Marinomonas mediterranea MMB-1: one gene and its partner. The protein of the gene in region 2 interacts with the protein of the main gene of each other region in a pairwise test. Links are inferred from orthologs where the notes say so. Each region holds a gene or a part of one and is shown on either strand. Other genes may lie near its edges. The genes, in order: MARME_RS05050 and ndk.

Region 1 (15,861 bases), 240 kb from region 2 along the record:
TGGTTTCTTAAAACGTGAAGGCCGTCCTTCTGAAAAAGAAACACTAACCTCTCGTTTGATCGACCGTCCTATTCGTCCATTATTCCCTAAAGGGTTCATGAACGAAGTACAGGTTGTTTGTACGGTTATGTCTACCAATACTGATCTTGATGCAGATATTCCAGCGATGTTGGCGACTTCTGCTGCACTTGCTATCTCAGGTATTCCATTTAATGGTCCTATTGGTGCAGCTCGTGTTGGCTTCAATGATGAAGAGGGTTATTTATTAAACCCATCAAACAGTGAGCTTGATGGTTCTTTGTTGGACATGGTTGTTGCTGGTACTAAAGACGCTGTTCTTATGGTGGAATCAGAAGCTCAAGAGCTTACTGAAGACGAGATGTTGGGTGCAGTACTTTACGCACACAAAGAAATGCAAACTGCAATCACTGCGATCAATGAATTTGTTTCTGAGTCAGGCAAGCCTCGCTGGGAATGGACTGCAGAAGCGGCAAAAGAAGGTTTAACGGACGCCGTTCAACTGGGCTTTGCTACTCAAATCGAAGAAGCTTATGGTATCAGTGAGAAAATGGCGCGTTACACCAAACTTGGTGAGATTCGTGAAGCTGCGGTAGCTGCATTGGTTTCCGAAGAAGGCGAATACGATGAAGCTGACGTTACGGGTGCATTTGCTAAGCTAGAAAAGAACATTGTACGTCGTCGCGTTATTGATGGTCAGCCGCGTATCGATGGCCGTGACAATCAAACAGTTCGTCCTATCAACGTTGAAGTAGGGCTTCTTAAAAAGACACATGGTTCTTCTCTGTTTACTCGTGGTGAGACTCAAGCAATTGCAACTTGTACGTTAGGTACTAGCCGTGATGCTCAAATTTCAGATGGTCTTGCTGGAGAGAATAAAGACAGCTTCATGCTTCATTATAACTTCCCTCCTTACTCTGTTGGCGAATGTGGTCGTATGGGTGGTGTTGGTCGTCGTGAAATTGGGCATGGTCGTTTGGCTCGTCGTGGCGTACAAGCGGTTCTTCCGAGCGAAGACGAATTCCCTTACACGATTCGTATTGTTTCTGAAATCACTGAATCGAATGGCTCAAGCTCTATGGCATCTGTATGTGGTGCAAGTTTGTCGATGATGGATGCCGGTGTTCCTCTAAAAGCACCTGTTGCTGGTATTGCAATGGGTCTTGTAAAAGAAGACGACGGTTTTGCTGTACTGACTGATATTCTAGGCGATGAAGACCACCTTGGTGACATGGACTTTAAAGTAGCGGGTACTGAAGAAGGTATTACTGCTTTACAGATGGACATCAAGATCGAAGGCATTAACGAAGAAATCATGGACATTGCATTAACACAAGCGATGGACGCTCGTAAGTATATTCTACGTGAAATGGCAACTGTGATTGGTTACGCTCGCCCAGAAGTGTCTCCGAATGCGCCTTCTATGGCAACGGTTAAAATTGATCCTGAAAAAATTCGTGATGTTATTGGTAAAGGCGGCGCGACCATTCGTTCCATTACCGAAGAAACAGGCGCTTCTATCGACCTTGATGATGACGGTACGGTGCGTATTTACGCAGCAGACAAAGCGTCTTCTGATGCTGCATTGTTGAAAATTCATGAAATTACTGCAGAAGCAGAAATTGACAAGCTTTACCAAGGTAAAGTGGTTCGTCTTGCTGAGTTCGGCGCATTCGTGAATATTCTTCCTGGTAAGGACGGTTTAGTGCACATCTCTCAGATAGCTGAAGAGCGTATCCGCGCAGTTTCAGATGTGCTGGCAGAAGGTCAAGACGTTATCGTTAAAGTGCTAGATGTCGATGCTCGTGGCCGAATCAAGCTTTCGATGAAAGAAGTGACAGAAGAAGAAAAAGCAACATTTGCTCAGTAAGCAATATTGGTCATCGCTGTGTTTTAAGCTTTAGTGCTTTTTATTAATGGCACTATAGGCAGAAGCACTACAGACAAAAGCCCAATTAGTCGATGTGACTAGTTGGGCTTTTTCATTTTCAGCTCTTAGCTCATATTGAAACCAAGAATTTTATCTTAAGAAACTTCCTTTCATACCCCAAATAGGGGCTCAAAAATAATTAGCGTTACGTTATATTTAAAAAAATTTGCACAATAAAGCTAACAAAATCAGTATTTGGTCGATAATATAAAAACTAAGTAAGCTTTGTGTCATATTTTTACGTTAATTTGTGCTAAAACTATATAAATGTGCAAATAAAGCAGTTAACGGTTTTCTCTTTCTCTGGGAAACTTCGATAAAGTCAAAGTTAGAGGTTTATATGAAAAAAGGGCTCCTCCTAGCCACATCGTTGGCGAGTAGTATTAGTTTTGCTGCGTCTCCTATCTATCAACCTACCGGATCAAGTTTTACGCTTGGTACGTCTGTTAATAAGCGAGCGCTATCGACTGCGCTTTATAATCCTGCTGCGCCATTTCTAATGGTAAATAATAAAGACGGCGATCGATTCCGTATGGGCTTGTTTGGCCCAATGGCCTTTGGTTATGAATTTGGGCAAGTTGACTCACTGGAAGAGAAAATTGACGAGTTGGATGAAACACTCGATAAGGAACTGGAGACTGCCGAAGATGTAGACAAGGCTTTGCGTGATGTTAACGAACTGATCTCTAGTATGGATGAAAATGCAACAGGTAAAGGCATGTTTTCGTCTCAAATCCCTCTTTTTCCGATGATATACCGAAGCCCTCAGTATGGCGCTTTTATGTTTGATGCATCATTGACTGGTTTAGTAAAAGGCAGTTTTCTGGCTGAAGAAGCGGAAATTCAAGGAAAATCAATACAGACCCAGTCGTCCGTTTATGTTAAAGACGGTGCAGATCTGAATCTTTCATTTGGTTACAGTAAAGACATTTGGGCAAATCAATACGGAATGCTTGTTGGTGGTGCGAAGCTACATGCACATTACTTGACGTTGGGTAAGGCGTTATTGGTTCTGCAAGAAGACGACGATATTGGTGATGAATTTTCAGATTCGCTTGAAGATAACCAAGAAAGTACATTTGGTGTGGGTCTTGATGTTGGTGCGATATGGGTTGCAGAAAACTATCAACTTGGCTTAACGGCAACCAACCTAAATGAGCCAGAATTTGATTATGGAATTATTGGTCAAAACTGTTCAAGTCTAACGGGTACTCAAATAGATAACTGTGTTGTTGCTGCACAGTTTGCTAGCCGAGGAGAGATTGCCTCAAGCGAAACACATGTGATGGAGAGGCAGGTGACAATTGACGGAGCAGTGGCGCTGTCAGATAAGCAATGGACGTTAGCGACTTCGTATGACTTGTTTGAAGTGAATGATTTTGTAGGCGATCAATACCAGTGGGCGGTTATATCAGCATCGTATTATGGTGATAGTAATTGGGCTCCAGGTTTTCGAATCGGCTACCGAAAAAACATGGCAGGAAGTGAATTAAGCTACGCAAACTTGGGTATGTCATTATTCAAGCGTTTTAGCATGGATCTAGCTTATGGCCTCGAAACCATAAAAGTTGATGGTACTGAAGCACCACGTAGCCTTAATTTGTCTCTTGGTTTTCAAACAGCATTTTAATTGGAGTGTTTAACATGATTCAGTTTAACATGATTCAGTTTAAAAAAAGCCCTGTCGCGCTTTCGGTTATTATTGCGACCACGATGCTATCCGCATGTGGCGGTGGTGGAAGTGATCAAGACTCTCAAGCTTCTAACTCAACTAGTTTTACTGGTTTGGTTATTGATGATGCTATCTCGGGTTCTTACGTCTACCCTGATCTGAACGGTAATGGCGTACAAGACTCATTTGAAAAAGGCGGAGCGACCAATTCAGAGGGAAGATTTAGTTTTAGTGTTGGTTTGACGAATCAACTAACGTTGCAGTCGATTGGCGGAACAGATACCGCGACTCAGGAGTCTTGGGATGGTTCTTTAAGCAATGTAATTGATACCAGCTCAACTCAAACGACACTCAACTTAACCCCTCTTACGACAATGGCGACGTCACTTGCCACGAATTCAGATCTTTCATTGAGTATTGCACAAGCTCAAGAGCGCGTGTTGGTGGCTGTATTTGGTCAAACTGGTACGCCGACAATAGATTTGAACACATACAACTACATTACTCAGACTGGTAGTGATTCAAATGCCGTTACAATGCGACAAGCTGCCGTTAAGCTTGCACAAACTGTTGAGGCAGGAAACCGCGTCTTAAATAATGCAGCTGAGAGTGTTAACGGCATTGAGTTAGGTAGTACTGGTGTTGAAGCAAGGACGAACGACGCATCGTCATTTATTTACGACAGTATCGCTGCTCAACTTACATCGCCTTCTAGTGCAGATAATTTCTTATCTAGTTTGGAAACACAGAACCTGAGCACTATCATTACTACCGCGAAGACAAGTTTTCAGCAAGATATCATCAACACACATACGAATGTAAACACTACTTCGCTACAAGCTGCTCTTGATGCCGCGGAGGCCCGAGCACGGCAGGCTGCTGAATCGACGGCACGTGTTGCTGATGATTACCTAGATCAAGCAACAAATGAAAGTCTCTTTAAAACAGCCAGTATTCTAACAGCGACGGTCGTCGAGAAGGCCGATCAGGGTGCTGATGTGGGCACTCTTAACGCTTATGGCGTAAACATTATTAACAGCAATATTTTGCTAAGTGATTTTGATAATGAAATACGTTTGAAGACTGTGGACGTTGGCTTGCTTGAAGATCAGTTAGGTGATGGCACTATAACTACAGGTAATCTTAACACTATCGTTGAAGTTGCAGCACTTGAAGATATCAGCTCGGATATTTGGTCGAATCAGTTCCTTTCTATGTCAGGACAGGACTCAAGTACCGAGAAAGGTCGCGTGATTTTGTTCTTTGATGCGTATTCAGAGAGTGCTGGCAAAGGGAATGCTAAAGTATGCTATGCCTTTAAAGATGGAAGTGAGGAGCAAACAGGCCTTATAGAAGCGGAATGGACAAAAGTGGGTGAAGAAGTCGTTGAAGTGACAAGTGCCTACGGTAACTTCCAAATAAAAGCATATCGAGTTCAGGCTGTTGCGACGGCAGACACTGGAAAATACCTAGGACTTGGCACGCCAGGAGCACCAGGAAGCAGTGAATACGGTAACTTTCTTTTCACATCCTCCGCTTTTGATGAAAACGCGACTTGGTATTCGGATATCGTAGGCGATTCTACAGCCAAAGATACGGCTGCAGGTTGGGGACTAGCTTCCTATACGTCCTCTCCTAGCAATGGTGATGGATGTAAATCTTTTACAGCGAGTGGCGTAAACGGCGGAAATGCGTTCCTAACAGTGAATGTATTCTAAATATTGACTTGCTAAAAGCCGCTTTTATAAGCGGCTTTTTTATATTTATGTAAGGAGAAAGTGTATGAGAAAAGTGTTCATCTCTTCCGTAGCATTGCTTGTATCCCCAACACTGTTTGCTGCTATTAATAACGAAGCCTTCACTTTTATCGGCTTTAATGCAGGCCAAATTACTTATAAAGAAGGCGGCACGCTTTCAAGCGGCGTTAAATTTGAGACAAGCCCTACAACAACAAACATCTTCAACTATTCGGGTGGGTACACACCAATTGGAGATCGTTTTGGTTTTTATATTAATAATACTAGTACCTTGACATCTGATCAGGCGAATGAATCATGGAAAGCATCAGGCTCTAATGTTGATCCGACAGATTCAACAACATACTCTGTAGATGGAACATATCAAAGAGACTTAGCATCTACAAAACACCAGGCGCTCGATATATTAGGCGGTTATTTACTAAATAATGGTCATCAAATTGTCTTTGGTGCAAGCTATACACAGTCGAGTCTTGATCGCTCTGGTTTTGATGCAGGAAGCTCTTTAGATGACTTTAATAGGGCGAATTTGTCGCCTTACGTAGGAACAAGTGATGGAACATCCTCTGCTGCCAATACATACGAAGCGTTAAATGCTGCTTATGGTGCGGATCCAACTGGGAAAATTCGTAACTTTACAGAGACCTTTACTAGTTTTTCCTTACAGGCAGGTTATAAATACGACACTTTATTTAAAACTCGTGAATTAGGGAGCCGTCTGCAGTTTGGAGCGACTGTTGGTATTCCGATGTACTACAGCGTGGTAAATACCTCACAACCCACTTTAACCTTTGATTCTTCTTTTGAGGGTTTTGATGTTGGATTTAGTGCAGGATACGGTTGGCGATTTACTGAACATGTTGGTGTCATGGCGACTGCAAATTACTTTTATCGGATAAGACCCGAATTGAAACAGTTGTTTATTACTCGACAACAATCGATCGAGGCGACACGAGGCACTGTGTATACCGATAGCTCGAGCAATTCCGTTACTGCATCTGAAGGTGTTGACCCTGGCCGTGATCGTTATGTGTCCATTCCAGAGAATGAATTAAGTTATTGGAACGTAGGGCTTTCAGCTTACTGGAACTTCTAGTACATTGTGTGTGATGGGTTATTTGTAAGGAAATAGAGTTTGATCAGCCTCTCATACAGTTTTGTTAAAGAAAAAGGTGTTTTGTTGCTTGAGGATCATGAAGGTTGGCACCTTAAATATCGATCTTCAGCAACACTGGCGGCGAAGTCGGAAGCGCGCCGTCTTGCACCAATCTCTCCTCATTTTGTCGAAATTTCCGATACTGAGTTTGATGCTGAAGTCGTTCGTTTTTACCAGCGTGAAGGCGGCCAAACACTCGCAGATGCCGAAGGCATCGGTGATGATTTGGATTTAAGTTCGGTTGCAGAGTCGATCCCAGAGAACGAAGACCTACTCGAAAGTGAGGGCGATGCCCCTATCATTCGGCTGATTAATGCCATCTTAAGTGAGGCGGTTAGGGAAGGCGCGTCGGATGTTCATGTCGAGACGTTCGAACGCCGATTGTTGGTGCGTTTTCGAGTGGATGGTGTATTACGCGAAATTATTCAGCCGAAGCGAGCATTAGCGCCTATGTTAGTGTCGCGTATAAAAGTCATGGCAAAACTCGATATTGCTGAGAAACGCATCCCTCAAGATGGGCGTATTGTCCTTCGCGTGTCGGGTCAGGAAGTCGACGTTCGTGTGTCTACTTTGCCTTCTACGCATGGTGAGCGTATCGTTATGCGCTTATTGTCCAAGCAAGCTGGTCGACTCGATCTCACGCATCTGGGGATGATTGATAAAGACCGTGAAACGCTGCGACAACTTATTTCACGCCCTCATGGTATTATCTTGGTGACGGGGCCGACAGGCTCTGGTAAAACAACCTCCCTGTATGCTTCTCTCGGTTATTTAAATGATGGCCAGCGAAATATTATGACGGTCGAAGATCCCGTTGAATATCATATCGAAGGCATAGGGCAAACACAGGTTAATACCAAAGCGGATATGACCTTTGCTCGCGGTCTTAGGGCCATTTTGCGTCAAGATCCTGACGTGGTGATGATAGGTGAAATTCGAGATAAAGAAACCGCTGATATTGCTGTTCAGGCTTCCTTAACGGGGCATTTAGTGTTGTCTACACTCCATACAAACAGTGCTTCGGGTGCGATTACGCGATTACAAGATATGGGGGTAGAGCCCTACCTGCTTTCGTCTTCTGTTGTTGGTGTTATAGCGCAGCGTCTAGTGCGTAAATTATGCGACCACTGTAAAAAGCCCGAAATTGCCGATGAGGCAACCAAGGTTCTAATGAAGGTGTCGACAGATCAAGACGTGACTCATTATCACCCTGTTGGATGTGAACACTGTTTTGGTCAGGGTTATCGCGGTCGATTAGGTTTGTATGAAATACTGGAGATGGACGCAACGGTGCAGTCGCTTGTGCATTCACAGGCAGGTGAGCAAGCGTTAGAAAAAGCAGCGCGCGCTCGCCATGCTAGTTTACGAGATGACGGTATTCAAAAAGTATTGTTAGGCCATACAAGTTTAGAAGAAGTGCTTCGTGTCGCACACGAAGGCGGCAAAGATTAAGCTGTCTTAGATAATATTATTAAGGGTTAAGCAAGAGTATGGCAGCATTTGAATACACGGCCTTAAACCATAAAGGTAGGAAAAAAAAGGGCGTACTTGAAGCGGACAATGAACGGATTTTACGTCAACGTCTGCGTGATCAAGGTCTGGTGTTAATCGATGCTCGAAGGGGAAAAGAGCAAACGAAGAGCAGCTTTTTTTCACCTTCTATTGATGTAAAAGAACGTGCGCTAGTAACCCGTCAACTTGCGACACTGATTGATGCGGGAATGCCGATTGAAGAAGCCCTGTCAGGGGTCGCTCAACAAACCACGAAGCAGCGTATACGCAGTATGTTGCTCGCCATTCGTTCTAAGGTTCTAGAAGGTCACCCTCTGGCTAGTGCATTAGCAGAATACCCTAAGGCGTTTCCGATTCTGTTTCGCGCCAGTATTAAGGCGGGTGAAGAATCAGGGGGCTTACCTCAAGTGTTGATGCAGTTAGCGGATTATAGCGAACGTGTTCGCGGTAATCAGCAAAAGCTTCAAATGGCGATGTTGTACCCTGCTATTTTGACCATTGTTGCGATCAGTATAGTGGTCTTTTTACTTGGTTCTGTTATGCCGGATATTGTGTCGGTGTTTGAGCGTCAAGACGCCGCTCTACCTCAAATTACACAAGTGATGCTTGCCATCAGTAACTGGCTTCAAAGTAATGGTAAAGTCACATTTGTTATCTTTATTGTGTTGCTTTTACTGTATATTGTACTGATTCAAAAAGAATCGATTCGTACGCTTCGAGACCATTGGGTGTTGGCTGTTCCTGGACTTAGAAGCATGATAAAAACGGTTCAAGTTACGCGTTTTATTAGTACGCTCTCCATGCTAACGACAAGTGGTGTTTCGCTTGTGGAGGCCATGTCCATAGCGACGCAGGTATCGGCAAATAGAAGTATTCAGAAACGGCTAGCCAAAGCTCAGCAAAGCGTTAGAGAAGGTGGGTCTCTTGGAGATGCGCTGAATAAAACAAAGTTACTCCCTCCAATGATGCTTCAGCTTATTATCAGTGGCGAGCGCAGTGGTGATTTGGATATTATGCTTTCCAAAGCAGCAAGGCAGCAAGAGGATGATACCAATAACTGGATTAGTGCCATGGTTGGCTTGTTTGAGCCGATTATGCTGCTTGTTATGGGTGGAGTTGTTATGATGATTGTAATGGCGATATTATTGCCGATCATGAACATGAATCAGTTATTAGGATAAATGGCTTAGGAATTAGGAGTAGACATGTTCCGCCGTACACTATTTAAGCAAATGCAATTAGAACAAGTGCAAGCAAACGAAGTATTATCGAAGAGCGACGAACTGGACGCAATAGGTACCCTGTCTGATGGAGAGTTGGTAATGCCTATGTCGCAGGAACGTCCATATAGCGGTCACAGTAAACACGCTGCGTTTAATAAAAGAAAGCAGAGCGGTTTTACCTTACTAGAGCTCATGGTGGTTTTGGTGATTCTTGGTGCCTTGATTGGCTTAATTGCACCGAATATCCTCGGGCGTGCCGATGAAGCGAAAGTCACCGTCGCTAAGACGCAAATGCGTGATTTAGTGAACGCATTGAATTTGTATAAACTGGATAATGGAAATTTTCCTTCTACTGCTCAAGGTTTGGAAGCCTTAGTGTCTAAACCTTCTGGTTTTCCTGAAGCGCGTAATTGGAAGTCGGGCGGCTACCTATCGAAGTTGCCTAAGGACCCTTGGAGTAATGAATTTGTCTATGTCAGTCCAGGTTCAACGGGTGACTATGATCTTATTTCATTGGGATCTGATGGCCGAGAAGGCGGTGATGATGATGCGGAAGACTTAAGCGCATCTGATCTATAAATCTTACCTTCGCATGAATCCTACAAAAACGTCACAAGCGGCTTTTACCTTATTAGAGCTGCTTGTGGTGCTGGCTATTTTGGGCGCGATGCTTAGTTTAGTTGCGCCCAATATCTCGGTCGATTCAGACGAAGAGTCTCTAAAGCGTGAAGCTCAAACCCTACGATTTGCATTGCAAAAGGTTGCTGATAACGCTTGGCTATCCGGCTCAACCAGCGTCATTTCGATTAATGGCGATGAATGGCGCCAATGGTTGCCAATAGAAAACGCCTCCGGAGGAGTTGCTTCTTCGACCAGTCCGTCATCTAGTGATTCTGAGACGAAACAAGACGATGTTAAAGTGACTTGGGTACAAGAAGAGCCCTTTTATGAATCCAATGCGAATGTGCAGTACGACATTGATGTTGAGTTAAAAGCGTTGAAAAAGGCGTTATCTTCACTGTCGTTCACGAAAGGTGCTCAATTCGTCTTTCTTGCCAACGGTGAGTATTTGCCGTTTTCAATTAGTTTGCAAAAAAGCGAGTACTCACTCACTATCGAGGGAGATGGCATTAATGCGATTAAGGTCTACTAAACGGTATTCTGCTTTTACCTTGATTGAAGTCTTAATGGCACTTGTGATTCTTTCACTCGTTGGTGTGACTATGATGCAAACCAGCTCGGGAAGTGTTGATCATAGCGATTATCTGAAACGAAAAATTATGGCGACATGGGTTGCAAAGGATCGTATATCTTTGGCGCGTATTTCGATACGGCAGGGACAGACACCAAGCTTGGATGAGCAGACGGTTGAGCAAGGCGGTTTACAGTGGCGTTCAAAAATCGAATTGGAAAAGCAAACCGATTTATTAAACCGGTATAGAGTTGACGTGTTTAACCCCCCAAATGCGGAATCCCCAATTTACTCGCTACAAACCTATTTCCCTAGTGGTAGGGAGACGCCAAAATGAAAATCAAAAGGCACGGATTTACCTTAATTGAGGTCTTGATCGTTTTGGCTATTTTGGGCTTTGTTAGCCTTGTATCGACAGGCATGGTGGAGTCGGGAATCCGTTTGCAAAAAAGTATATCTAATCATGCTGATAAAATTGAAAAGCTTTCAAGAGTGTGGCTTTGGGTTGAAGCGGATGTATCACAAATCGTAAATCGGCCCATAAGAGACGAACTTGGCGAATCAAAAGCTGCATTGGTCCTAATTAATAATGAATTAAGCTTTACTCGTACAGGGTGGAAGAACTCACTTGGAGAGGAGCGTTCTCAGCTACAGAGAATTCACTACTCCGTTTCCGATGATATTTTCTATCGTCGATATTGGCGTGTATTGGATAGAGATCAAGACAGTAAGCCTGTTGAGCAGTTGTTTAACGACGTTAAAACACTTTCTATCGAAGTGTTGGGAGAAAAAGGATGGGTTAAGGCCTGGCCTGAAGAGGAAGTGTACCTTCCTGGAGTGACGGAACAATCTGAGCCACTGCCTATTGCTGTTAAGGTTCATATCGAGATGAAAGAAGGCGAGTCGTTCGAGCGTGTTTTTGAAGTGCCTGTTTTTCCTCACGAAAAAAACACAGCGAACCCTTATGGAAGCGGAGAGTCATAGCGGATGAATGGGCCGTCTAACAAGCGAGGTGTTGCTTTAATTTTAGCGTTAATGGTCTTTGCGCTCATTAGTGGCATTGCGGTTAAAGTCTTGTCTTATATTGACGAAGAAAGTGCGCTGTATGAAAAGATAAACGACGATAATATTGATAAAGAAATCTTGTATGGCGGCGAAGCTTGGGCCGCTCAATGGTTCTCTGAGTTAAGTTTTTCCAGCACCTCAAGCTCCAGCCAAAATCAGCCCTCTCAAAGTCGACTGTTAGCGGATGAATTTTTAGAGTTAGACGATGAAAATCAGAAGTTGCATATCACGTTAGTTGATATGCAATCTTGCATAAATGTAAACGCACTAGCTGACAATGAGTTGCGAGAAGTGACTTACACTAGGTTGAAGTCACTTGCCGGCCAGATAGGCACCGACAGTAACTGGATTGATTGGTTGACGGACTGGGTTGATGAAGACCAAAGCTTAACGGGTTCGGATGGCCGAGAAGACGAGTACTACTTAGGTCGTTCAGTAAGTCACAGAACCGCTGACGTTGCGTTTGTGGGGGATACTGAATGGACGCAGCTCGGTTTGGACGACGATGTCTTAGAAAAAATAGCGCCTTATGTGTGCGCCCTGCCCAAATACAATGGTCTGAATATCAACAGAGCTTCCTCTGTTTTGTTAAAAGCAATGTTGCCAGGTCTGACAACTGATGCATTTTCTAAATTGGAAGCGCGTGTTCAAAGTGCGGGTTACGAAGAAATAAACGACTTTTTACAAGATGAGGCATATGAGGCTCAAGAACTTGAAGAGGCCGATTGGCGCATGGACACGCAATTTATTGAAGCCTTTATTGTTTTAGAAGAAAAAGACAAACCGAATCGGTTTTTACATACTCTTCTTTATAAAAATGAAGATGGTATTATATCTGTCTATTATCGGTCATTTGCACCCTTTGAAACCCTATCAAAAAAGTTACTCCAGTACCTTGGCGTAACGGCGACAAAGACGAATTGAGGTAGCTACTTGAAGCAGTTGGTGTTAGCACTAAAGGAAGAGTTTGATGAACTGAAAAAGTGGAGTGTCTCTTTTTGGTACTTTTCTGAGCAAGGTGCGATAGAAGAAGCTCAGAAAGACGTGTCACTTGACCAGTTCAAAGAATGGCTATCTGAAAAACAACAAGACGGTGTGTTTCAATTTGAACTGATCCTTCTCTTGCCCGCATGGCGGAGCCAATTTCATCAATTTGAACTACAAAAAGGGCAGTCTCGTCACCTTAGCAAGGTCGCTCCTTTCTTATTAGAGTCACATATTGCACAGCCAATTGAAGACACTCACTTTGTTACGCTCGCGTTGAAGCAAGGTTATAAAATAGCATCTAACGATGTCGTTGAGAATGAAGCTCTCGATACGCAAGAGGCGAACACTCATATTGTTCATTCATTTGCTGTTGCAAGTATTGTCTCAAAAGATGCAATGAACGAATGGCTAACGCTATTTCAGGATGTGAACCCTGCTCGGACTAGCTTTATTCTTCCTCAAGCTTGGCTGTGTAACCAGTTAGAATCATCCGAATTCTGTGTCTTCAACGACGACGTTTATACGTGGAGTGATGGTCAGCTTATTCAAGTTCCTCCGGAATTCGTTACGGCGGATATACAGGAACGAGTGTTGCAGTCCGATCCTGATACAGATGCAGAGTTTGTCGCATACCAGTTGTCTAATCGTAAAAACTGGCAGAGCATGGACTTGCGCAGTGGCGAGTTTGGAGAGCAATCCGCTGTCCTTCATACTTTATGGTCATGGAAGTGGTTTGCTCTTGCTGCGTCTCTTCTTTTCGTTGTTTCTCTTTATTCAATGCAGTCAGACACTGAGCGTCTAAATCAACAAGCCTTCACTGTAAATGAACAATCTAAAGATGCATTTTTACGTCTTGCCCCTGACGAGGGGCGTGTCGTTAATCTGTCTCGCCAGCTTAAAGCAAAGTTACGGCAAACAAATGAAGCTTTCAGCGGCTCTGTAGTGGCTCGATCACCCTATGAGGTACTAAATACGATTGATCAGGCTCGCCAGACAGTGAAAGGGAGTCATTCTATTGTCAGCGTTAACTATAGAAATGGCAGTTATCGTATTCAGTGGCGTGCAAAAAATCGGGATGTATTTGATAGCCTCCTAGCCGCATTTAATAAGCAGGGCTTAGACGTGCAGTTGGACCAAGTACTAAAACGAGGTGCCGAATTTATTGGCGCGTTTCAATTACAAGGAGAGTCGAAGTGAAACAATGGTTACTCCTTCAATTTCAAAGTAGCCCTACGTTGATGTCGCTTTGGATTAACTTTCAAGGTCGTACGATTCGAGAACAATGGTTAATCATAGTGGCAGCGGTGGCGTTGCTTTTTGTCGTTGCCTATTACGGTGCTTGGTTACCTAATCAAAAACAAAATGATCTAGCGCAGTCTAGGTTAGAAGATGCACTGGAAAATTATCAGACAATCGTCAAAAATGCAGAGAAGCTAACGTCTTTGAATTCTGGCGGTAATACGGTCAGTTTTACCGATCGCAATGCTAATCAGCTAAGGGCATTGGTTAACTCCGCTTCTAAAAGAGCAGGATTGGTGGCAGAACGCATTAGTGCTGAGAATTCAACTCGGCTTCAAGTGTGGGCCTCTGATGCGTCTTTTACGGTTGTGAGTCGATGGTTACGTGAGTTGGCTCGTGAACGAGTCCGAATTGATAGCCTTCAAATTGAGTCTGTTTCAGCGGGTAAAGTGAACCTTAGAGTGACGCTTGATTAAAACCAAATAAAACGCTCTGGTGTGAGTATGCCATCAAGTGGTACATCCCACGACGCTATAGGAAGTTGGTTAACTTTTTGGCATTCATGAGCAAGTCCAATAAGCAGCGGTTTTTCTTTTGGTTTTTTTTGAGCGAAGGATTTGTCATAAAAACCGCCTCCCATTCCGAGCCTTCCTCCCTGTTCATCGAATCCCACAAGTGGAAGAAAAACGAGATCAAGTTGATTGGGTAAAAGCGCATTTTCATCCACTGGTTCTTCAATTCCGAATCGATTTGTGTGCCATTCAGAGCTTTTGGAATAGTGGGCAAACAAAAGTTTGTCGTTGTTTAAAGCGGGTAAATAAAGCGTCGTTTGTGGGGTGATAGTATCCCTGCTGAAAATATCATTAGCGATTTGATGAGGGGAGAGTTCTCCGTCGTTTGCTAAATACAGTGCTATTTTATTAAGTGGTGTTTGAGTGCTTAAATGGATTTGATTAGTATACCATTGATTGAGAAGCTCACTTGCCGCGTCATCTTGCTGCTGTTCTGTTAATGCTCTTCTTTTTTTCCTAAGTTCTTGTCTAAGAGACTGTCTCTGATCGTTTTTTGGCATGATTAAACCTTGTGTACTGTGTCTATTGATATAGATAAATGCCCTTACACGACTACTGTTCTTTTCAAGACCGCTGTTTTTTCCAAGACTTGATGCTCTTTTCAAAACAGTTTAGAAACAGACTCGTTTTGGTTTTGCTCGTAACATCGTGCAACGGTCGAAGATAGAATAATCGATTTCGTTCTGATCAGGTATGGTTATTGAGATTACTGTCGGTTTAAGGAATGAATCACAAAAAAGAAGCGCTATTTGCAAAGAGTGCTTTGTAAATAAAAAAACATCTCTAAAAAAGCTATCTATAACATCAGACGTTTAGCGAGGAAGCGATTGACGCGCTAAAAAAGAAAAGAAGTTTCCCGAGTTGCCGTTTCGGCTATTGGCCTTGAACCCAGTGGTTCAAGGTGGATGGATCTGGAGCTCTTTAGGCTTTCCGACGCACGGACATGCACACCGAACTCGCAGTCTCCGTCCGGGTTTTTGCTCATAGGCTCAAGGGCGTTAAGCCGCTTCGAACAACCCAGGAAACAAACGCAGTATAGATGAACTTGATAATAAAATCATCTAGCACAAGCATCCTATATGCCCGCGCTATGAAGAAATTTCGTGTAGATAAGCCTTGCAACGAAGAAATGAGATTACGCGATATACAATAATTAACCGACTTTCGTTTGATGTGCCAAAGCAGAATCAAGCTGAGAGGTAAGCTCTCTAAGCTGTTGCTCGTTTGAACGAGCGTATTTTCGGCCGCTCAACATATCGTGAGTAATATTCAATGCCGCAATAATGGCAATTTTTTCAAGCCCCAGTACTTTACCACTGGCGCGAATCTCTCTCATTTGATTATTTAGGTGTTCTGCCGCTTCTTTTAGGTCGGCTTCATGTCCTTTAGGACAGTTAATCTTGTAAGATTGTCCTAAGATATCGACATCTACTGTTGGCTTTTCCATCATTTCTCCCCACGCAGGCTAATTTCTACACGAATTACACTATTCGAGACACAGGATCATTTTATGCCGCGTGTAAATTGGTTACAATTGC
Region 2 (16,953 bases):
GGGCGACCTAGACGCATAAAGTCTTCTTTATTTCTCCAATCTGGCTGATCAATAATGCCGACTCGATAGCCTTGAGCCTCCAACAAACGACCCATTACCGCCATCCCAAAACTCGGATGGTCTACATACGCGTCTCCAGTGACAATAATGACGTCACAGCTATCCCAACCGAGAAGGTCCATTTCTTCTCGTGTGGTCGGCAAAAATGGAGAAACGCCGTAGCACTCAGCCCAATATTGAGGGTAAGAAAAAAGATTCGGTGCGGTTTTATGTCGTTTTATCATGAGGTACTCAGTTGCAAATCTAGCGGCCATCTTGCGCGTAAAACGCACAACAATTATCGGCTCATCTGATCCGCTATTTTAGTCGTAAACTTAGAAAACGCGATTATCCCAGAAAAACGGTCAGGTATACAGCACCACGTCCGATAAGACTAAAATAGATAACAGTACCGAGGATTAAAACATAGCCTCACTACAACTCGTCTGGCAATACTCGCCAAACGCTTTCCTCAAAGTACGCATACTCACTTTCTTTATATCGGCTGTTTGTTTGAACAAGGTCCTCACTGGCGATCTTATGAATATTACGTTGCCAAAGGGATGCTACGTCGTCATCCGAAACTGAGAACGGAGGCGTGTCAATATTGCCGTCATGATGCAGACTGATCATCAAAATGTGGGCGTCTTCGCGAAGACAAGCGCTTACCTTTTCAACATAGCTCTGCCGAAGCGTACTGGGCATAGCTACCATTGCAGCTCGATCATAACAAGCATCGAACACCTTACCATCGAAATCGAAAATGTCTCCTTCGAATACTCTCAGCGTCATTTCGTTCGCACTGTGAAGTTTTCCATAAGCCGTCTGTTCTGTCGTGTACGCTAAGTCATTGTCACCAAAAAACTCGACAACCGCGAGCGAAGAAAGCTCAACGCCTGTGACATCATACCCTTGCTCGACCAACCAGATCAGATCATTTGATTTACCACATAGCGGTACCAAGACTCGACTTCCAAGAGGCAGATTAGGCCAATATTGAATCAGCGACTGATTAACCTCATTTTCATGGAAACCGATACGTCCAGTATTCCATCGATCCAACCAAAACTCGTTTGTAATCACAATCTTCTCACCTTTTTATTCACCCTGTTATCTTCGCAAAGCAAGTATGATAAAAGTATGTCTAAAAACACAGTTTGGATCAATTTGCGCATTTTTTCTCAAAATTTTTCCTTATGACAAACAAAATCCAAATTTCAAACACAATACGTTAGGAGAAAGCCGTGGCGTTGGAAAATGCTCCAGATCATATTAAATTGGCAGTCGATTTGATCGATCTATTAGAAGAGAACCAAGTTTCGACAAAGACAGCGATCGAAGCGCTAAAGATCGTGTTACGTGATTTCGAAAAAAAGCAGGCGAATAAAGTGACTAGTGAAAGTTAACCTTTACGACGTCTATTCCCATTGATACAAGCAAAGAAATACAGTCTAAAAAAAAGAAAAAGCCATAGTAGATTGAGTACTATGGCTTCTGTTTTCATAACAGCGACTTACGTCCGCTGAGGTCCACTCTACTTTTTCGGAGCGTAAGGGTTCTCAGACGAACGGAATTCAAAGCTGATTGGCGTACCAGTAATATTCAATACCGTACGAAACTTATTCTCTAAATAACGTTTGTAGCTGCCAGGCAAGGCATCTGTCTGATTGCCATGCACAACTATTCTTGGAGGATTTGATCCACCTTGGTGAGCATAACGCAGCTTAATTCTTCGTCCCTTAACCATAGGTGGCTGGTGCTCTGATACCGCATCTTCCAAGATTTTGGTTAGCCTATTCGTAGACCACTTCGAGTAACAAGAATCGTATGTTTCTTCAATCGTATCGTAAAGATCACCAACCGCAGTACCGTGCAATGCCGAGATATAATGAACTTTAGCGTAGGGAACAAAACCTAAACGACGCTCCACTTCTTTCTTAATGTGTTCGCGCTCATCTTTTTGCATTCCATCCCATTTGTTAATCGCGATAACTAAGCCTCGGCCTGCATCAAGCACATAGCCAATCATATGAAGATCTTGTTCTACTAGATCCTCATGGGCATCGATTACGCAGATCACAACGTTCGCATCTTGAATAGCTTGCAACGTCTTAACGATGGAGAATTTTTCAACAGCCTCTTTTACATGTTTACGACGCCTAACCCCTGCAGTATCGATCAAAGTGTATTCTTTATCGTGGCGCTGATAAGGTATATACACACTATCACGGGTTGTCCCTGGCATGTCGTATACAACAACCCGGTCCTCACCCAACATACGATTGACTAGCGTTGACTTACCTACATTGGGGCGACCTACAACGCCAATACGAATACCTTTTGACTCAAGCTGAATTTGGTCTCGCGCTTCCGCTACCTGTTCAGCAAACGGTGCCAATGCGGTATCAATTAAGCTACGAACACCTTTACCATGCGCGGCAGCGATTGGATATAAACTCCCTAAGCCAACTGAGTAGAAGTCCGCCAAAGCGATATCTTCGTTGATGCCATCCGTCTTGTTTACAACTAAGTAAGTAGGCTTGCTAGATCGACGTAAGTGGTTCGCGATCATTTCATCGGCAGGGTTCAAGCCATGACGACCATCAACTAAAAATAAGACTGCATCGGCCTCTTCAATTGCTTGAAGCGATTGCGAAGCCATTTTTTCATCGATTCCTTGTTCGTCTCCCGTTATACCACCGGTATCTATAACGATGAAATCATGCTCACCTAATTTACCATCTCCGTACTTTCGATCTCGGGTTAGCCCTGGATAATCTGCAACAAGCGCATCACGAGATTTAGTCAGACGATTGAAAAGGGTGGACTTACCTACATTGGGGCGACCAACCAATGCAATAACTGGAATCATTTTTTTACCTATTTAAGTATAAAGCGGCTGTCTGGAAACGGTGTGCTTCAGTCTTATCTACGCTCTGAAGTAGTTGAGGCTCAATCACACCTTTCCTGACCATATTTCAGGAAAGGCAGCCTTGAAAAAGTACACTTAGTAGCAGTTGAGTAGGCCTATATATCGCCTACATAATTAGTAACTAAGTGCTGTAACTTTTGAATCTGGCGTAAGTATAAACAATTGCTTGCCATTAGACACCATACGACTTCCCGGTTTTTGGTTTGTATCGGCAAGTTTAAACGCTTTTATGTCGCCAGATTTAGGGTCGAGAAGAAAAACAAAACCTCCTCTGTCGATAACCGCGATATAATCTCGAAAGAAAGTCGGCTCAGAAAGCTCTCGCTCTTCCATCTCACGGTTTTCCCACATCTGCGTACCATTTAATGCATTTAGAGCAATGACACTGCTATCTTGACTTACAATAACCAATTGATCATTTTTGACAGCCACACCAACCGCACTTGGAATGCTACGCTGCCATTTCAATTTTCCGGTTTCGATCGATAGCGCACTGAGCGTTCCATTGTAGGCAACCGAATATACGGTATCCCCTTTTACAACTAAACGGCCATTAACGTCCGTAAGTCGCTCAATCTCATAACGGCCTTTTGGCTTGCCCACTTCATAGGACCATAACGCCTTACCATCAACCAACGAAAAAGCTTTAAGCTTCCCATCAGCAAACCCTGCTAATACTTTATTACCGACGATGACAGGAACACTCGTGCCTCGAACCGTCAACGCAGGAATATCTTCTTTAGTACGCCAAATCGTATCACCCGTTTTCGCGTCTAATACGCTTAACCAGCCATCGCCAGTTTGCACCGCAAGAAAACCATTATTATACGTCGGCTCAGAAAGTATCTCAGACGTTAACGAGCGCTCCCAAACCACCTCTTTAGTACTCAAAGAGACTGCAACTAACTTTGCATCGTATGTACCAAAATAAAGAAGGTCATCATTTAACGCAACGCCAGCACTTGGCTCGTAGTCCGTCACGAAATAATTTAGGCGACGCCCATCTGTTTGACGTAACTTATAAACGGCACCACGGCGTGTGACAAAAAAGATCCCATCGCCCTTTAATACTGGGTTAAAACGCTCAGTATATTCTCCGTACGATCCATCAACACCTCGACGCCATGATGTATCAAAAAATACTTCCTGATCCATTTGGTCTGGCTCTGGTAACGGAAGTTGTGTAGCACAGCCTTGCAAAAATAACGCGATTAACAAGGAAGACAGCAGCAGTATCTTAGACATAATTAGCTCTTAGCAAGGTCACCCAGTTTAATATCAAGCAAAGGGTGATTTTGCCCCGCTTTTAGATCTTGCTTAGCTTGTTCGTAGGCCGTTCTCGCGTCATCACGCTTGCCTTGACGTACGTAGATATCGCCTTTCAACTCATTCTTTTGAACAGAGAACTCGCTTTGGGTAACCGACTCCAACTTGCTCAACGCAGCGTCAAAATCTTCTTTTTCCGCTAGCAATCGAGCGATACGAATCGTCGCAATTGTTTGAAAGGATTGATCTTCTGTTCCGCTTACCGCCGCTTCCAACGCGGTAATGGCTTTATCGTAGTTTCCTTTACTAACTTCTAGCTCAGCAACAAAGAGTTCAGCGAACATGGCATATCCAGTATCGCTATATTCTTCATTTAGTTGAGCAGCTAACGCCGCTACGTCTTTTTGATTCTTCTCAGTATCTAAGTCAGATGCAGCTTCAATCAAAGTTTGATACAACGAAGAGGCTTCGCTAATGTGCGTGGCTTCATTTGTTTTCCATGCTTGAAATCCGAAGTAACCACCGACACCGACAGCAACAGCAAGAATTAGAGCTGTGCCATTTTTCTTCCACCACGTTTTAAACGCTTCAATTTGTTCTTCTTCAGTTTTTAACTCTGACACCGAATCATCCTCAGGTTACATCTTTGTCTAATTTATCAAAAAAGTGGTTACTGACGATGACTTCGTTTGCACCACTGATTTACATTTTCAAATTATTAGCCCGGCGACCAGGCTAAAAAGAACTCAAGTATTCGCTTACTTTATCTAAAGCACAGGACTCTTGCTGCCCTGTTGTCATATCTTTTATCTGACACTCATTATTTGCGACTTCATTATCCCCAAGGATTAACGTAAATCGAGCACCTGACTTGTCAGCCTTTTTCATCTGGTTTTTAAAGTTACCGCCACCACAATGACGTAAAACCGTTAAATTAGGCAATGCTTCGCGAATAGACTCAGCCAACGAAAACGATGTTAATTCTGCATCCGCGCCCATACTGACAACAAATACATCCGTAGACGCTTTTGCCGCATCAGGAATTAGCTCTAACGTCTCTAACAGTAAAACGAGTCTTTCTATTCCCATCGCAAACCCAACGGCAGGTGTCGCTTTGCCGCCTAGTTGCTCAACTAAACCATCGTAACGTCCGCCAGCACAGACCGTTGCTTGAGCGCCTAAGTGCGTGGTAACCCACTCAAATACTGTTTTCCCGTAGTAATCTAACCCGCGAACAAGCTTACGGTTAATCACATAAGATACATCGTTTGCTTTCAAAATAGCTTGAAGACGTTCGAATTGCTCTTGGGATTCTTGATCAATATACTGATCAAGGCTAGGAGCGCCTTCTAGTATCTTCTGAGTTTTCTGATCTTTCGAGTCAAGAATACGCAATGGGTTCGTCGTCAACCTACGTTGGCTATCTTCATCTAACTCATCTTTGTATTCTGTTAAGTAGTCAACCAAACTTGCTTTGAAGTTTTCACGAGCTTCGGCGACGCCAATGGTATTCAACTGCAACTCGACGTGCTCAAGCAAGCCTAACTGCTTCCAAAGACGCGCGGTTAGAATGATTAGCTCAGCATCAATATCAGGCGTCGCCATACCAAATGACTCTACCCCAATTTGATGGAATTGACGGTAACGACCTTTTTGCGGGCGCTCGTAGCGGAACATCGGACCGACATACCATAAGCGCTGTACTTGATTAAACAGTAAGCCTGCTTGATCTGCAGCCCTAACACAACTTGCGGTCCCTTCTGGACGCAATGTCAATGACTCACCGTTACGATCATCGAAGGTATACATTTCTTTTTCAACGATGTCGGTCGTTTCACCCACACCGCGCTTAAATAGTTCAGTATGCTCAACAACAGGAAAGCGAATTTGATGGTAACCGTAGCTTTTAACCACATTCGCTACCGCATTCTCAATATACTGCCAAACAGAGGATTGCCCTGGCAATATATCATTCATACCTCGAATTGCTTGTACTTTACGACCCACTTTCGTTTCCTTATTGCTTAGCGATGATATTAGAAAGTTCGTTTTCTTTTGCCGCAGCTTTTTCACGAATCATTTTTTCTAAACCATCAACCAATGTTTCATTCTTTAATTTGCTATTTGGTTTACCGTCTAAATAGACCAAATTGTTTGGCGTACCGCCAGTCAAACCTAAGTCCGCCTCTTTTGCTTCGCCTGGCCCATTCACAACGCAACCTATAACAGCCACGTCCATTGAGACAGTGACATCATCAAGACGTTCCTCAAGCTCGTTCATCGTTTTGATAACATCGAAATTTTGTCGAGAACAACTTGGGCAAGCGATAAAGTTAATGCCTCGATTGCGAATTTTTAAGCTTCTTAGCATATCCCAACCGACTTTAACTTCCTGAACCGGATCTGCGGCAAGCGATACGCGCAGAGTATCACCGATACCATCCATCAACATTAGCCCTAGACCGATGGAAGATTTAACCGTTCCTGAACGTAACCCACCTGCCTCTGTTATCCCCAAATGCAGAGGGTTATCTATCTGTGTCGCAATTTTACGGTAAGCCTCAACCGTCATAAATATATCTGAGGCTTTTAGACTTAGTTTATATTCATGGAAGTCTAGTTCATCAAAATACTCAATTTGACGAAAGGCAGATTCGACCAACGCATCGGGCGTTGGCTCACCGTATTTTTTCTGTAAATCTTTTTCTAAAGACCCCGCATTAATACCAATACGGATTGGGATATTTTTGTCCCGAGCACAATCAACTACGGCACGAACTCGATCTTTGTTACCGATATTACCCGGATTAATTCGCAAACAATCGACGCCGTACTCAGCCACTTTTAACGCAATACGGTAATCAAAGTGAATATCCGCCACGAGCGGAACGGACACTTGCTTTCGAATTTCCTTAAATGCTTCTGCTGCATCCATAGAGGGTATCGACACTCGGACAATATCCGCTCCGGCTTGCTCAATAGCCGTAATTTGAGCCACTGTCGCATCAACGTCACACGTTTCTGTATTCGTCATACTTTGAATACTTATAGGCGCACCGCCCCCAACAGGAACGTTCCCAACCATTATTTGACGAGACTGCCGACGCTTAATAGGTGATTCGAAATGCATAGTTCTCTCTACTTGAGCTCAAAACGAGCTAGGTCTTTACGAATAAATGAAGAAAAGTCGAACTCTTCGCCTTTGAATTTAATCGATGATACTCCGCGAGCAAACCCAAGTACGATTCGATAAGGCGCGTTACCATTTAGTTCAAGCGTACTTCCTTTAGACTTCACACCTGAATACAGTATTTTTCCTTTACCATCTCTTACTTCAGTCCAACAGTCCGCACTGAAAGACATTTCTACTTCATAATTGTAAGCAAGGACTGGCTCAGCAACAGGCTTGTTCAAACTTGAATCTTGAGCCGCTTCTTTAGCTACTTTTTCTGGGTCAACTCCAGCCTCTTCTAATAGGGCTTTCGTTTCTGCAGACAAGCCCGTTTCGATATCAGACTCTTCCTTTGTATTTTCAATACGATCTGCATCGTCTAAATTACGCGTTGGAGACTGAGCACTCTCCAACTGGTTACCCGATGCATCACTTGCCTCTGCATTCGGCGCAGAGATACCTTCTTCATTCTTCAGAGATAAATCGCTACCATCAGAGCTAACATCAGCATTTAGACCAACCTGCTCCGATTGTGATTCCGAAGCGGCTTCTTGAACCACTGATTCGACATTTTCTTCGTTTGAATCTTCGTCAAGTGTTGGCAACCAGACCGCTACAAACACAATCACAGCGACAAGAACAATGGAAATAAAGATTACAATTGGATCACCAAAGTTTGCCTGTTTATTCACTTTATCTACAGGTTTAACCGTTGGCTCGGTAGTCGCTTGTTGAAGGTCAAAAGCAGAAAGGATCGCACGAGGGTCAAGAGCCAATAAACGGCAATAGCTCTTAAGATAACCTCTCGCAAAGGTGATGCTACGAAAGAAGTCGAACTGATTGCTTTCAAGCGCAATCACTTGTTCTATCGGCAATTTCAATTCTGTCGCGACCTGTCTTTCATCTAGGCCTAGCGACATTCTTTTCATTTTTAATTTTTTTCCGATGTCCGTTTCGCCAGTATCTTCTGGCAGAACCATCTCTGTCTCATATTCGGTAGTCATTTTTATACCTTGGGTCTCAGGCAAAACAAGGTGGCATACAATAAATGGAAAGAAAGGTCAGTTTCGTGAAGAGTAACTCACGACAGACATTTCCATTTCATTACCTACGTAGCGGGCTTACAAGTGAAGTAATTTACTCATATACGCCGAAACATAAGCTATCGAGCCTGATGTATACTTAAAAGCACACCTTATCAATAATGGCTATTAAAACAAGATTGACGCTTACCATCAAATCTCATTCGCAAAAGAATGCATTTTTTTATCTCGAATTCATAAAGAAGACGAACTTTGACCATTTTTTGACAGCTTTACTGATTCAAAGTTCAAACCTCTCGTTTTATGACTACGATTGATCACCAATTTCACGAAGTTCAATATACTTCTGAGATCGGCGAGTCTTATCATGAAAGTCACCAACCAACTGTCCACATGCGGCATCTATATCGTCACCACGAGTAGTCCTAACTGTCACAGTGTACCCATCATCAGCCAAAATTTTCTGGAACCGACGAGTTTGATTGTTAGAAGGTTTTTCATAACCAGAATGAGGAAAAGGATTAAATGGAATTAAGTTCACCTTACATTCTAAGTCTTTTAGTAAATGAGCTAACTCTCGTGCATGTTGTTCTTGATCATTGACTCCCGCCATCATTGTATACTCAATGGTAATATGGCGCTTATCTGGAAGATTATCCAAATAGTGCTGACACGCTTCCAGCAACTCTTCAATCGGATACTTGCGGTTGATTGGGACTAATTCATCTCGCAGCGGGTTATTGGGAGCGTGCAAAGAGATCGCCAAAGAAACGTCCGTACGCTTAACCAATTCATATATCTTTGGAACAACACCTGATGTACTCAACGTAACGCGACGCTTTGAAAGCCCGTAAGCGTTATCATGCATCATAAGAATCATGGCATCGACAACAGGTTCAAAGTTCATCAGCGGCTCGCCCATCCCCATCATCACAACGTTTGTAACGCGGCGAGGACCATTTGGATCCATTGGCCCAAATGATTTAATAGCAATCCACAACTGACCAATAATTTCCGCTGGCGTCAAGTTGCGGTTAAACCCCTGCTTGCCCGTTGAACAAAAGCTACAATCTAGAGAACACCCTACTTGAGAAGACACACACAGCGTTGCACGGTCCCCGTCAGGAATAAGCACTGTCTCAACACAATCGTTCATGCCACCTTCAGTACGAATGATCCATTTTCGAGTTCCGTCAGTAGAGATATTTTGCTCCACGATTTCCGGAGCACGGATTTCACATATTCCCTCAAGTTTCGCTCTAAGCTTCTTGCTGACATCAGTCATCTCTTCAAAGCTTTCTGCACCTTTTTGATGAATCCACTTCATCACCTGGGTTGCACGAAATTTCTTCTCACCAATCGACTCAAAGAACTCAACGAGCTTTTCTGGAGATAAACCGAGCAAATTAACTTTTTGTGTAGCAGACATGTTTTAACCAATCACTTGCGTATACGCTTTGAGGCTTCTCTACAATAAAGATGCGATAAGCAAGAAATCGCTTGAGAGCCTGTGTTTCAAAATAATAAATACGAAAAAAGCTTCTGAAAAGAAATATGCTTTTCAGAAGCCTCTGAATAAAGGCGCGACGATTTATTCATCACGCCTCTGCAAGTCTATTTACTATAGTAGTAAATAGACTTATTAATTCTTACTTACCGAAAAAGTAAGCAACTTCGCGTTCAGCAGAAGCAGCAGAATCAGAACCGTGTACAGCATTTGCGTCAATAGATTCAGCGTAATCTGCACGCAAAGTACCAGTTGCCGCTTCTTTAGGGTTAGTTGCACCCATAAGCTCACGGTGACGAGCAACCGCGTTTTCACCTTCAAGAACAGAAACAACAACAGGACCAGAAGTCATGAAAGCAACTAGGTCGTTGTAGAAAGGACGCTCTTTATGCTCAGCATAAAAACCACCAGCAAGCTCATCATCCAGTTGGATCATTTTCGCTTCAACGATTTTTAGGCCAGCACGCTCGAAACGAGTGTAGATTTCACCGATAACATTTTTTGCAACTGCATCTGGCTTGATGATTGATAGAGTGCGTTCTAGCGCCATTTTTAAACTCCAATATGTATTTTAATCAGATTCAAACACTGAACCTGTTATCTAAAAAGTTTCGCGCGTGGATTATACGCATGTCTTTATTAAAATTGTATGCCGTTCGCAAAAAACTTTGTCTATTTTTTAGGCAAACTTAAAAATAAAGTCACACTATCTCAAACAGGCGCTAGATATGCCAAATAAGAGGCTCACCAAAACCAAAAGAATTAAAGTCAGTTACCCACGAAGTAACTTACAGAATTCATCAAATGGAACAGGACGACTAAACAGGTAGCCTTGCGCAGATTGACAGTGATGCTCGCGTAAAAACGCTTTTTGTGACTCAACCTCCACACCTTCTGCAATCACACCCAGCTTCAGACTATTTGCCATCGCAAGAATTGCCAGCACAATGGCTCTATTACTGTCACTGTCAATTAACTCACCGATAAAGGATCGATCAATCTTAATAAAATCGATCGGCAACTTAGGAAGATAAGACAAAGAGCTATAGCCTGTTCCAAAATCGTCAATTGCGACACTGACTCCCATTTTCCGAACCTCGCTCAAAAAATGGTTTATTCTTTCAAAGTCGTTAACTAATACGTTCTCTGTCAGCTCAAGCTCTAGATAAGTCGGATCAACATGATTCGCTTCAATATGCCGCTGAATAAAACCCAAAAGCGACCGATCACTGACTTGTGAGGGTGATAAATTAAGAGACAACTTAATAAACTGATCTTGCTGATGCAACACTGCCAATAAACGCGATGCTTCTTGTATAACCCATTTCCCAATCGCAATAATCAGCCCAGACTTTTCAGCAATCGGAATAAACTCATCGGGGAAAATAAGGCCTATGCCAGGTCGTCGCCAACGTATCAACGCCTCAGCTTGAGATATCTTTCCTGTATCGAGGTCCAAAATAGGCTGAAGAAACAGCTCAAACTCACCATTATCAATCGCGTCGCGCAACGCCGCTTCTAACTCCATTCTTCTCAAAGAACTTTCTTTTAGTTCACGAGAATAGAATTGAACTGCACTTTTTCCGCCCTGCTTAATACTAAAAGAAGCTAAATCCGCATACTTCATCAACTCTTCGGCAACAACGCTATCATAAGGAAAATGAGAGACACCAATACGAACACCAACACTGCACTTATATTGTTGCTCCATCACATAATATGGCGCACAAATATCAGATATCATTTTACGAGCGATTTGCTCACACTTTTCTTGCTGTGTTTCTCGTAAAATAACCGCAAATTCATTACCGCCAATTCTTGCCAACACATCATTAGGGCTAACCAACTGACGTAAACGCTCAGCAAGCTCCTTTAGCAGAATATCACCGACTGTAAAACCAAATACTTCATTAACACTTTTTAGTTGCTTTATATCCAACTGCATCGCGAAAAAGCTTTGCCCAACCTCTATCGCATTCTCCAAACATTGCCAATAGTATTGACGATTTGGAAGGTTTGTAAGCACATCAAAATACGTGAGTTTTTCGTTACTTTGCTGAAGGTACTTTTCGCGAGAAATATCGGTCACTAAGAGAAGCCAGTAATGACCTTCCGTTTCACTTTCTACTGGGCTAACAGTAAGTTGCATCCACCGACTTAGCGACGGAGGTTTCATCCAATAGAGCTCACCACTCCAGCGACTTCTGGTCTCTAAAATGCGTTGAAATTCTGGAAACTGGCGTTGGCAAAGTTCGAGTAACAAGGCTGCAGGTCGTCCGACATCTCCAGGGAGCATTTCAAACAGTCTGAATAGCGCGGGATTCTGCTCAACAAGCTGAAGATCATGATCAATAATTGCAACACCAAATTCAGCGCTTTCAATGACTTCTTTCACCGGTAGACTCACATTCCCTTGAGTTTCCCTCTGAACAGCCAAAGCCTCTATCCGTTCCCGAATAACTTCGTGCTGCTCCAGAACCTTATCATTAGAAATCAAAAGTTCACGTGCAATCTGCAAGGTATTCTGTCGCTTGTTGTATTCGTTTTCTAAGTTAAACAGCACTAAAAAGTGCTCTTCATCCTTTGATATAGCAGCCGCTTCTAAGCGCAATACTTTACGCCCTGTTTGCTCACTCCAAATACCAGAGTTAATACGGCCATTTGAGTTTAGCCGCCAAAATTCTTTGGCGTCATACAGAAAATCAACAAGATAATAAGGCGTATCATTCAATACGACTTCGTCGCCGACATGGTTATCTGGGAACAAGGATCGAAACCAATTATCGTTGGCGAAGTGAATTAGAAAGGAGTCGTCTTTTATATGCTTAAGCACAACACAATCAAATATCCCTAATTCTTGATACAGTAATGCGCTCATAGTATCTGCCTTCTACTTATTTAGGGCTGCTTTCGCAACATTGTGAAACATATCTTCGACACCATCTCCAGTTTTCGCACTCGTATTAAAACTGCGCTCAAACAATGAAGCAACACCGCAATCCGCCGCACTATCCCACGTTCCAGATTTAGGCAAATCACTCTTGTTAGAGACTAAAAAAATAGGCATTTCTTTTTCAAGTTTAACAAGTCGACAAATTTCTACACCTTCAAGAAAGGACTGAGTTCGAGTTTGGTCAACAACGATAATGGCCGCAGACGCACCACGCAGATATTTAGGGTTGAAACCTGCGTATCGATCAACACCCTCGATGTCCCATAGCATCAACTGGACGGTAGAATCCTCTACCTCTAAGATTTTTTTATCAATTTTGACACCAATACTTGTCAGGTACCGGTCAGAGAAGATGCCTTCGACAAACTGCTTAACCAAACTGGTCTTGCCAACAGCCGATGCACCTAACATGCAAATTTTTTTCTGGATCATTTAGTTCCGCACTTCTCTATTACCTTCAGGTGAAAACCGAATTACATCGAATATGACTTTGGGGGCATCACGACGCTCTTTAAGCGCTCCAAGCCCTGCCGTTCTTAAAATCTCTGGTGAAACGCCTTCGCTAATGAGCGCTTTTATCACCGAATCAGCTCTGTCTAAGCTTAGCTGTTGATTATAACTATCTGTGCCACCCAATGTACTTGTCCCCATTACCACTACGAGTAGTCGTTGATCCAACACCTTAGCAAGTTCTGCTAGACGCGTAATTTCACGACTCAGTGACTTGATAAGATCAGAATGGTTAGACGGTAATTGACTTGCATTGACATCAAACGGAACACTAGATAGCTCTACTTCACGAATTTGTTGCTCTATTAATAACTCGTTAGAAACACCACTATCCACACGTTGCGATTTAATCGAAACACCTCTTAAAACAGAATCGACCTCAACCAGTTCTTGAATACGTTGTATAGCAGAACGCAATTGATCAAATTTTGGTGCTGACAAAACGCCAGAGAAGGAATGGCTCTGTGCGTCAAAGGCGACATTGGGAAAAGCTGCATCAATACGCGCTAACCTTCTCGGTATTAACCTTTCATCATAAGCAGAAAAGCGACGCTCATTTATTGTAATCAATTCAGAAGAGACAACGTCACCAAGCCAAGACGTTACTTTTTGCGCATCTGGGTCTCGAAGCACATCAATACAAACATGCTGACCACATACATTCATGCCGATAAGCGCAATACCCGGCGCTTCAGGCAACTGCCGAACATCGCTCATTACCTTTATCAGCAACGCTGAACTTGAACTGTTCTGCTCCTCAATAAGCACATTCGCCAGTATTTTATTGATCATTTCTGCATCAGATATGTCTAATAATTTAGATCTAAGCAGAAGATAACGCTCTTGAGAAAGAGCTCCTAAAAACGCAGAACGTGCGGCATCGAATTGAAGCTCTGGAAACTCATTAGCCATTTTCTCAAACCGCAAAGGCAATAAACGCTCATCAAGAGAGCGGTAATAACGCTCAGATAGATCAATGTTCTCCATATCTGATACACCCGCAATCCAGTCTGATACGGGCAATGCAATAGGATCCCTAAGCACATCCACACATACCTTGTCATCACACGTATTTGCATTTAACAGAACGACTCCTGGGGGCGACGGAAGATCACGAATCTCATTTGCGACAGAGTCCAGTTGCCAGCCATGATAAAAATAAGCGCCAATACCCGCAAAACCGATTAAAAATAATACAATAGCCAACCATGGCATCTTCTTCTTTTCTGTTTTACTCTCTTTTTGCTGAGCAAGCAAACAGTCATTGAGTTGCTGCTCAGTGTTTTCAAACTCAGAAGAATCGCCCTCGTAATTATTTAGCTCGTCGTTGTAGATTTGGTGAATAGACTCTAACGTAAGTTGAAATTTATCACCGATGCCCGCTGGAGGATTACCTGTAATTGCACCAACCAATATTGCATTTGGCCCTTGCTTTATTAACAGAGTAAAATCATCGGTTTTTATTTCATCAAGACTTTGCTCTTGGTCGTTCTCTTGCGGGGAAAACGAGTCTGCAACGAAATCATTGATTGCTGTCAGCATGGCGGAAACCATATCGCCATCGGTTGCTTGCGTTTTGTCTCGCATAACCGTTTTTAGCAACATACCCGTTTCACGGTGTATCAGCAGAACCTGCTCGACTCGAAAAACAAACGTTTGCTGAACGACATACTGAGAGTAGCGAACACCCGCTCGACGAGCTTCAAATCGCCACTTGAGGCCTTTATAGGTTAAGCTACTCTCAAGAAGCTCATTTGTTTGTTCAATGATTTCTGCTAGAAATGAACTAACCGACTTTCGAACTAAACTACCCACCAAGGGGTACAAGTAGCTGACAAACTGCTCTTTTCGAGCAACAACTGACGACTCAACCGACTGCTCAACAAGCGGCGCGATAACCGCTGTCACACTACCATCCGCCTTTTGCCGATCGTGCAACGCCTCGGTTAATACATTGGTAACGAGATCACGAGCCTCTTCTTCTACCACATCCCGTACAATCTGACAGTCGTCGCCCAATACCAAATGACGCAACTGCGCCATTTGTTGACTCTCATTAGATGGGGTGGACATCGACTCCCTGTTGCTGCTCATAGGCAAACTCAGCTATCTTCTTCTGTCTCAAGATTTGTCGCCACAGTGGCCAATAGCTTAGCAAGGGTTTTTCTGTCTGTTTTGGAGGAATTCAGCTCTTTCTTAACCTGATTAAGTAGGTCAATTGTTTGATTATGTTTCTGAGTAAACTGATCGGTAAGCTGCTGAATTTCTTCATCTATACGTTTATGAAGTGCTTCATCAAGCTGACGATTATTCTCATCATTTGACTCAACTTCTGCTGCAAGTGTTTCGATATTTTTCGTCAATTCAGACGTTTTATAATCGTAATGAGTATCGACCTGACTAATGCGATCTTCTAATGAATTCACACTGTCTTGCAACGCCGCCTGAACGTCTGAAATTTGCTGATGCAAAGCTAGAGTAGCCTGCTCAAATCCAGCTCTTACTTCGTCTTGAAGGCTACGTATCCGCTCATCTAAATCAGCCTTCGCCGCGCCAAAGACAATACTTCGAAGCTGATCTAGTTCCGAAGAAGCTGACTGAGAAGTGTCTTCGTTTGAATTGGAGACTTCTTCAATAGATTCACTTTCAGCATTCTCTACGGTTTCTACATCTTCGGGTTTAGTCATACCAATTTCCTTCCTTCATACCTAGCAATCTAAAGTAAGCATTCAAATGCAGATATCCATTTGAACATGGAAATAAAGCATTAGCTAATTACTATACTCTCAACAACAATAAATACCACTGCACCAATACTCAGACTGATCCAACTCTTTAAATAACAAGCAATTATAGAAAAACAGCGCCATAATAACCAAAAAGAATGACAGCCTCAAGAAGAGGGATGCTTTACAAGCTCACGTCGACTCAAGGTAATTCAAACTAAGCACACTACCTCATCACGCTCCACGCAATGACGAAACTGCATTAGAAATAACCCCTAAAGCGTAGTCCACTTCCGCTTTTGAGGTAAAGCGACCAATTGACAACCTCAAGGATGCATGTGCAAGCGAGTCATCCAAGCCTATTTCTTTCAAAACATAAGAAGGCTCAAGGCTCGCTGATGTACAAGCGGAACCAGAAGATACTGCAATATCATTCAAGGACATGAGCAAGACTTCGCCGTCCACGTTTTCAAAACCAACATTCAAAACACCGGCCACTCGATTGTCACTAGCACCATTCAAATGCACACCGCCTAGCTTTTGCAGCTCCACCCAAAGGTAATCTCTTAGCTCGGAGATTTGCAAAGCATCTTTCGCCATTTCTTCTTTGGCTATGCGGTAAGCTTCGCCCATTCCTACTATCTGATGGGTCGCCAACGTTCCTGAACGCATACCTCGTTCATGGCCACCCCCGTGTATTTGAGCTTCAAGTTTTACTTTTGGAGTGCGTCTAACATACAAGGCACCAATTCCCTTAGGTCCATAAGACTTATGAGCCGTCAGAGACATCAGGTCAACATTCATA

Evidence for each region.
Region 1: the proteins of ndk (region 2) and MARME_RS05050 interact in binary tests that used the Escherichia coli proteins (3 or more experiments, as listed by UniProt). The link is inferred for Marinomonas mediterranea MMB-1 from one-to-one orthologs.

The regions. Positions count from the first base shown.
Region 1 is NC_015276.1:1,106,960-1,122,820, forward strand. The notes cover bases 13,024-15,765. They hold MARME_RS05050 (5-formyltetrahydrofolate cyclo-ligase), read right to left. Parts: upstream 14,824-15,765; coding sequence 14,224-14,823; downstream 13,024-14,223. Other genes in these bases: gspL (type II secretion system protein GspL), read left to right, coding at 13,024-13,709; gspM (type II secretion system protein GspM), read left to right, coding at 13,706-14,227; MARME_RS05055 (cell division protein ZapA), read right to left, coding at 15,477-15,765. Outside these bases: pnp (polyribonucleotide nucleotidyltransferase), read left to right, coding at 1-1,888; MARME_RS04990 (conjugal transfer protein TraF), read left to right, coding at 2,289-3,578; MARME_RS04995 (hypothetical protein), read left to right, coding at 3,593-5,338; MARME_RS05000 (hypothetical protein), read left to right, coding at 5,403-6,473; type II secretion system ATPase GspE, read left to right, coding at 6,513-7,985; type II secretion system inner membrane protein GspF, read left to right, coding at 8,024-9,226; type II secretion system major pseudopilin GspG, read left to right, coding at 9,251-9,847; MARME_RS21340 (type II secretion system protein), read left to right, coding at 9,861-10,421; type II secretion system minor pseudopilin GspI, read left to right, coding at 10,402-10,797; type II secretion system minor pseudopilin GspJ, read left to right, coding at 10,794-11,444; type II secretion system minor pseudopilin GspK, read left to right, coding at 11,448-12,449; more of gspL, read left to right, coding at 12,459-13,023; more of MARME_RS05055, read right to left, coding at 15,766-15,770. UniProt on the Escherichia coli protein: Involved in the removal of 5-formyltetrahydrofolate.
Region 2 is NC_015276.1:1,358,424-1,375,376, reverse strand. The notes cover bases 8,806-11,604. They hold ndk (nucleoside-diphosphate kinase), read right to left. Parts: upstream 10,510-11,604; coding sequence 10,102-10,509; downstream 8,806-10,101. Other genes in these bases: MARME_RS06165 (putative bifunctional diguanylate cyclase/phosphodiesterase), read right to left, coding at 10,732-11,604; rlmN (23S rRNA (adenine(2503)-C(2))-methyltransferase RlmN), read right to left, coding at 8,806-9,881. Outside these bases: MARME_RS06215 (YgiQ family radical SAM protein), read right to left, coding at 1-284; MARME_RS06210 (class I SAM-dependent methyltransferase), read right to left, coding at 475-1,122; MARME_RS21790 (YbaM family protein), read left to right, coding at 1,284-1,445; ribosome biogenesis GTPase Der, read right to left, coding at 1,574-2,911; outer membrane protein assembly factor BamB, read right to left, coding at 3,086-4,216; MARME_RS06195 (tetratricopeptide repeat protein), read right to left, coding at 4,219-4,860; hisS (histidine--tRNA ligase), read right to left, coding at 4,973-6,244; ispG (flavodoxin-dependent (E)-4-hydroxy-3-methylbut-2-enyl-diphosphate synthase), read right to left, coding at 6,255-7,367; MARME_RS06180 (RodZ domain-containing protein), read right to left, coding at 7,376-8,413; more of rlmN, read right to left, coding at 8,760-8,805; more of MARME_RS06165, read right to left, coding at 11,605-12,837; MARME_RS06160 (Rab family GTPase), read right to left, coding at 12,850-13,344; MARME_RS21390 (OmpA family protein), read right to left, coding at 13,345-15,495; MARME_RS06150 (hypothetical protein), read right to left, coding at 15,525-16,109; MARME_RS06145 (IscS subfamily cysteine desulfurase), read right to left, coding at 16,383-16,953. UniProt on the Escherichia coli protein: Major role in the synthesis of nucleoside triphosphates other than ATP. The ATP gamma phosphate is transferred to the NDP beta phosphate via a ping-pong mechanism, using a phosphorylated active-site intermediate.